2 regions of the Mesorhizobium sp. B3-1-7 genome follow, and region 2 is predicted to be linked to the other one. Evidence: predicted binding sites of a transcription regulator. Region 2 holds the regulator's gene; the other holds the start of a gene.

What was found. Region 2 encodes PhoB, which activates phosphate uptake and scavenging genes when phosphate is short. Its sites were predicted from a motif close to TGTCATNNANCTGTCAT; they were not measured.
Positions count from the first base shown of each region.
Region 1: a site for PhoB is predicted at 1,212-1,228, ahead of FJ417_RS24780 (toxic anion resistance protein). Genes of this name have one in related genera too.

Region 1 covers NZ_VFTL01000033.1:37,553-40,963, reverse strand. The annotation lists gene opgC (OpgC domain-containing protein) at 1-285, opposite strand, end outside; gene FJ417_RS24785 (alpha/beta hydrolase) at 489-1,163, shown strand; gene FJ417_RS24780 (toxic anion resistance protein) at 1,271-2,350, shown strand; gene FJ417_RS24775 (substrate-binding domain-containing protein) at 2,361-3,411, shown strand, end outside.
Region 2 covers NZ_VFTL01000021.1:32,362-35,772, forward strand. The annotation lists gene pstB (phosphate ABC transporter ATP-binding protein PstB) at 1-187, shown strand, start outside; gene phoU (phosphate signaling complex protein PhoU) at 208-915, shown strand; gene phoB (phosphate regulon transcriptional regulator PhoB) at 932-1,621, shown strand; gene FJ417_RS18275 (ROK family protein) at 1,939-3,180, opposite strand.

The sequences.
Region 1 (3,411 bases), on a different contig from region 2:
GATGTAGAGCACGCCAGCGCGCCGCCACATCTTCAAGGTCGCGAGCAATCGGCCGCCCGGCTTGAACTTCGTGCCATAGGCCAGCGCCACCGAGATGCCGGAAATCAGCACGAAGGCCTCCGCCGCATCGGAAAACCCGAAATTCTTATAGGTCCAATTTTCGAAGACCGTGCCAGGCACATGGTCGACGAAAATGGTGAGCAGCGCGAGTGCGCGCAGCACGTCGATCCGCGTATCGCGCTCGACGATACGCTTGTCGCGATCGTTGGAAACAGGGGTGGTCATCGACAAAAGGCCTCAAAGCTGGTTGTTCATAGCCAGCAATGCGACCCCCGGGGCGCACCGCTTCGATTCCTCCCAGGGGAGTGTATCGGCGGAAAAACGGCCTGAATTGCGCCTGGTTCAATCAACTTTCGCGGAGCGCGAAAATATTCCGTTTTGAAGCCGGCAAATCAACGAATCTCTCATGGAATCAAATGGATGTGAGCGTGTTCGAATATAGCGACGAAAACAGCATCCTGCGCGAGAATCTGACATTTCCCTACCGTCTGTTGACGCCGGCAAACGCCAGCGGCGACTGCCTCTTCGTGCTGCACGGGTCAGGCGTGGACGAGACGACGATGCTGCCGCTGGCGATGCAGATCGCGCCGCGTTCAGTGATCGTCGCGGCGCGCGGCCGCATTCGGCAGGAGGACGGATTTCGCTGGTTCGAGCGAATCACGCCGACCAGTTTCGAGCAAACCTCCATCCGTGCCGAGACGGCCGCCTATGCCAAGTTCGCGACGGAAGCCGCGAGGGAGCATGGGCTCGACCTGCAACGCGCGACCTTCCTTGGCTATTCGAACGGCGCCAATGTCGTCTCCAGCCTGATGCTGCTCCATCCCGGCCTGGTCAAGCAGGCGGCGCTGTTGAGGGCGATGCCGGTGCTCGACAATCCTCCAACGTCAGATCTTAGCGGCACACGGGTGCTGATCGTCGCCGGCGCCGCCGACCAGACCTACGGTTTGTTCGCTCCTGCCCTGGTCACGCTGTTCAGCGAGCGCCGCGTCGAGGTCGACGCGCGCATCGTCGCCTCGGGCCATGAATTCGGCGATGCGGACGCCGCGATCGTGCGGCAATGGCTGGCGGCGCCGGCTGCAGAAGCGAGGGGTCCCTCCGCATAGGCGCGGAAATGTAATCTATTTCACGGCCCAAGCGCCACGCCCGGCCATTGTCATATGTCTGTCACACACTGTCTATCGAGATACTGTTCACCGAGGGGGAGGTCTCAATGGCCGACGAGAACAGCATCACTCTGCTCGACGACACTTCGAAGTTGCCCGCCATTGCCGCCAGCCCGGGCGAGGTCGCCAGGATCGAAGGCGGCATCGATATTCGCGACCGAGCGGCGATTTCGGTCTTCGGCGACCGCGCCCAGCAAGCGGTCAGCGACTATGCCGACAAGATTCTGTCGCAGATCCGCAACCGCGATCTCGGCGACACCGGCACATTGCTTACCGACATCATCATGAAGGCCAGGAACCTCGATCCGGCTTCGCTGAAGGACGAAGGGTTCTTGAGCAATTTGTTCTCCTCGTTCAAGGCACGGCTCGAGCGCTTCAAGGAAAAGTACGAGGACGTCGCCGGTCAGATCGACCGTATCGGCCTTGAGCTCGACCGTCATAAGGACACGCTCAGGCGCGACATCGCCGTGCTCGACGACCTGCACGAGCAGACCAAGGACTCCATCCTCAATCTCGACGCCTATGTGCAGGCCGGCAAGAAATTCGTCGACAACTACCGCGCCGACGAACTGCCGAAGCTGAAGGCCGCGGCGGAGGCGAAGAGCGCCGACACCGCCGGCTCCCTGGAGGCGCAAACCTACCAGGACGCCGTGCAGGCGCTCGACCGGCTGGAAAAGCGCATCTTCTATCTGGTGCAGGCGCGCCAGCTCGGCATCCAGCAATTGCCGCAGATCCGCATTGTGCAGTCGGGCGACGAGACGCTGATCGAGAACCTGCAGGCCACCTCGGTGCTGACCGTGCCAGCTTGGAAACAGAAGATGGTCATCCTGCTTGGGTTGACCAACCAGAAGTCGGCGCTGGAGCTGCAAAAGACGGTGACGGACGCCACCAACGAGATGATCCGCCAGACATCGAAGATGATGAAGGATCAGGCCATCTCCATCGAGGAGCAGGCGCAGCGCGGCATCGTCGATGTCGAGACGCTGGCGCAGGCCAACCGCGACCTGATCGACACGGTGCAAGGTGTGCTCAAGGTCCAGGAGCAAGGCCGGCAAAAGCGGGCCGACGCCGAAAAGGAGATGGACCAGATGACCGCCGACCTCAAGAAAGCGCTCACCCAGGGCTGACGGGGCCTCGATGCCAATGAAGCTTTCGTCCGTTCTGGCGTCGGCGGCCGCGCTGCTGCTGGCGGCCTGCAATTCGGGCAACGTCAAATTCTCGATCGTCTCCGGTTCGGAGAACACGGTGCTGGAGCCGATCGTGCAGGAGTTCTGCGCCAAGCAGGGCGCGACCTGCACCATCTCCTACCAAGGCTCGCTCGATATCGGTCTCGGCCTGCAGAAGGCCAGCGGGCTCGATCAGGACGCGGTCTGGCCGGCGTCGAGCGTCTGGGTCGACCTGTTCGATACCGGCCGCAAGGTACGCAACCTCACCTCGATCGCGCAGATGCCGGTCATCCTCGGCGTGCGCAAATCCAAGGCCGCCGAACTCGGCTGGATCGGCAGGCAAGTCTACATGAAAGACATCCTTGCCGCGGTGAAGGACGGCAAGCTCAAATTCCTGATGACCTCGGCCACGCAGTCCAACTCCGGCGCCAGCGCCTATCTGGCGATGCTCTCCAGCGCGCTCGGCGGCAAGGAGGTGATCCAGCCCGGCGACCTCGACAACCTCTCCGTGCACGACACGGTCGGCGCCCTGTTGCAGGGTGTCGAGCGCTCTTCCGGGTCTTCAGGCTGGCTGGCCGACCTCTATGTCGATTCCGCGCGCAAGGGCACGCTCTATGACGCGATGTGGAATTACGAGGCGACGCTGAAAGAGACCAACGACAGGCTGAAGCAAATGGGCGACGAGCCGCTCTACGCGGTCTATCCGGCCGATGGCGTCGCGGTCGGCGATTCCCCGCTCGGCTTCATCGATCACGGGCGCGGCGCCGATGTCGAAAAGTTCTTCGCCGACCTGCTCGCCTATCTGCAGTCGGACACGGTGCGCAAGCGCATCGCCGACACTGGCCGGCGACTGCCGCTCGGCGGCGCCGCGATCCAGGCGACGGCCGAGCCCGACTGGAATTTCGATCCGGGCAAGCTGGTGACGTCGATCCGCATGCCGGAACCCGCGGTGATCCGCAAGGCGCTTGATCTCTACCAGCAGGCGCTGCGCAAACCGTCATTGACGGCGCTCTGCTTCGACT
Region 2 (3,411 bases):
CGACGAGTTGCAGGCCGACTACACGATCGTCATCGTCACCCACAACATGCAGCAGGCGGCGCGTGTGTCGCGGCAGACGGCGTTCATGTATCTGGGCGAGCTGGTGGAGTTCGACCGGACCGAGAAGATCTTCACCTCGCCTCGCGAGAAGCGCACGCAGGACTACATAACCGGCCGCTTCGGCTGAGTTCATACGAGGACATCATCATGGCCGAACATACCGTCGCCTCCTTCGACGAGGATCTCAGGCAGATCAGCCGGCTCATCAACGACATGGGCGATCTCGCCAGCTCCATGGTCGGCGGTGCGACGAGGGCGCTGCTCGAGACCGACAATGCGCTGGCGCAGCGCGTCGTCTCCGACGACGCCATCATGGACGCTCGTCAGCGCGAGCTCGACGACCGCGCCATCACGCTGATCGCCAAGCGGCAGCCGATGGCGGACGACCTGCGCAACGTGGTCGGCTCGATCCGCATGGCGGGCGACCTCGAACGCATCGGCGATCTCGCCAAGAACATCGCCAAGCGTGTCGGCTCGGTCGGCGTCAGCGCCGCGCCGCGCGACCTCACGCATTCGATCGATTCGATGGCGCAGCTGGTGCTGATCCAGGTGCAGGCCGTGATCCAGGAATATATGGTGGGCGATGCCACGGTGCTGGCCAAGCTTCGCAACGACGACGAGCGCATCGACGTCAAATACACGTCCGTCTTCCGCGAGCTGTTGACCTACATGATGGAAGACCCGCGCAACATCACCGCTTGCACGCATCTTCTGTTCTGCGCCAAGAACCTCGAGCGCATCGGCGACCATGTGACCAACATCGCCGAGAACGCCTATTATGTGCTGACCGGCACGCAATTGCCCGCCAATCGTCCGAAGCAGGACGAGACCGCAATGTCGGCGCCGGCGGCCTGACGAAAAGGTTACCCCAATGATCGCGCCACGCATCATGGTGGTGGAGGACGAGGAGCCGCTGGGGGTGCTGCTCCGCTACAATCTCGAATCCGAGGGTTACCAGGTCGAAGTGGTGACCCGCGGCGACGAGGCCGAAATCCGCCTTCAGGAAAACGTTCCCGACCTGCTCGTGCTCGACTGGATGGTGCCGGCGGTTTCCGGCATCGAGCTCTGCCGGCGTCTCAGGATGCGGCCCGAGACCGAGCGGCTGCCGATCATCATGCTGACGGCGCGCGGCGAGGAAAGCGACCGCGTGCGCGGCCTCTCGACCGGCGCCGACGACTATCTGGTCAAGCCATTCTCGACGCCGGAGTTCATGGCGCGCGTCAAGGCGCTGCTGCGCCGCGCCAAGCCGGAGGTGCTGTCCAGCGTGCTCAAGGTCGGCGACATCGTGCTCGACCGCGAATCGCACCGGGTCTACCGCAAGAAGAGCGAGATCAGGCTCGGCCCGACCGAGTTCCGCCTGCTCGAATTCATGATGCGTCATCCCGGCCGCGTGTTCTCGCGCAGCCAGCTGCTCGACAATGTCTGGGGCGAGACGATCTATATCGACGAGCGCACCGTGGACGTCCATGTCGGGCGCCTGCGCAAGGCGGTCAACAACGGCCGGATGCCAGACGTCATCCGCACCATCCGCGGGGCGGGGTACGCGATCAGGGAGGATTAGGTCCCGAGGGCCCTGACGGGTCAGGCGCTTCCAACAACCACGTTGGTGGGTAGCCGAGACGTTTGTGCTTCGTCATCCACGGGCGGAGCAAGGAGCGTAGCGACGCAGCGCAGACCCGAGGATCCATGCCGTGACTTCCACGCGCCGCTATGGCGCAGAACTCTGCACCGCTGCACCCTACGATCGAGGTAACGGCATGGATTCCAGGGTCTGCGCGCGTCGCTTCGCTCCCTGCTCCGCCCTGGAATGACGAAGTCGCGGTGGCTTCGGCCAATCTCCAACGTTGGTGCGATTCGCGGCTTCAGCGCCATGTTCGCTTAGGCCACGTTCTTCCCGGCCCCCGCTCTGGCCTGCACCCCCGGCGCGAAAATCTCCTGATCGACGAAGGTCAGCGCGCGCATGGCGCAGCCTTCGCGGATAAGCGGCAGTTCGTTCGGCTCGGTGTCGAAGGAGATCGATTCCGAGTGCTGGCCGCCGGCGGTCTGGGCGATCGCCTCTCGCAGCGCCGGCTCGATCAGGTCGAAGGCGGCCGCGCTTACGCCGACCATGGCGACAGGCGCCGGGTCGATAAGGGCGAACAGGCTGCCGAGGCCGAAACCGAGTGCTTCGCCGGCCCGGCGATAAGCCTCCCGCTCGGGTCCGTCCTCCTGCCGGGCTTTTGCGGCCAGCGCGCGCATATCGGCGTCGCCGACGTCGGTCGGCGTGGCATCCTCGCTTATTCCCATGGCGCTGCGCCAGATCGCGTAATTGCCGGCATAGGCCTCGACGCAGCCGCGGCGGCCGCAGCGGCAAAGCGCGCCGCCCGGACGATGGATCATATGGCCGAACTCGCCGCCGGAGGAATGCGTGCCGCTGAACAGCGCGCCCTTCAGCACCAGGCCCATGCCGATACCGTGCGAGAGCAGGATGGCGATGAAGTCGTCGCGATAGCGCTCGGGATCGCGCCATTGCAGCGCCACCGCCATCATGTTGCAGTCGTTCTCCATGGTGGCGGGAATACCGAATTCCCTTTCGAGGAGGTCGGCGAAAGGGATGTCGGTCAGCGGCGTGATCGGCGACCACAGCATGGCGCGTGAATGGGAATCGGTGATGCCCTGAATGCCCATGGCGATGCGGGCGACGCTGCCCACGTCGAGGTCGGGATCCCGCAGCCGGCGCCGCACGATCGCCATGCATTCGCCGATCAGCTCGTCGCGGGGCATGACGAGCGTGTCGAGGCGCTGCTGCTCCTCGGCAACCACCTGGCCGGCATAATCGATCACGGCGACCGACAGGAAGTTCAGCGACAGCACCACGGTCAGCACCGCGGCGGCTTCGGGGTTCAGCGCCAGACCGATCTGCGGCCGGCCGCGTTTCAACGCCGTCGGCTCGCTGGCCTTGCTTTCGGTGAGAATGCCTTCCTGGATCAGATCGGCGGAGATCGCCGAAATGGTCGAGTGGCTGAGCCCGGTGGTGGCAGCAATCTCCGTGCGCGAGGGCTGGCCGGCGCGGCGCACGGCCGAAATCACCATGGCGCGGTTGCGCCGGCGCAAATCGTCGTGACGGATTCCGACCGACATCGTCTCGCACGTCCTCCCAGTCATCGCGGCCTTGTGATGATGATGCCATGGCCTGTCGGTGACATGCTAGGGATAGTGGCAGAAGCCGCAGCCTGTGTCATTATTTATTGCGGATGTCGAAAAAAATGCCCTGACCCATCAAAACCCATCAGAATCGCAGTTGACAGCGTCGTTTTGCTGGATCACTATTTTTTTGAGGCTCGAAAAAAAGCCTCTATGCCGGCCTTCGGG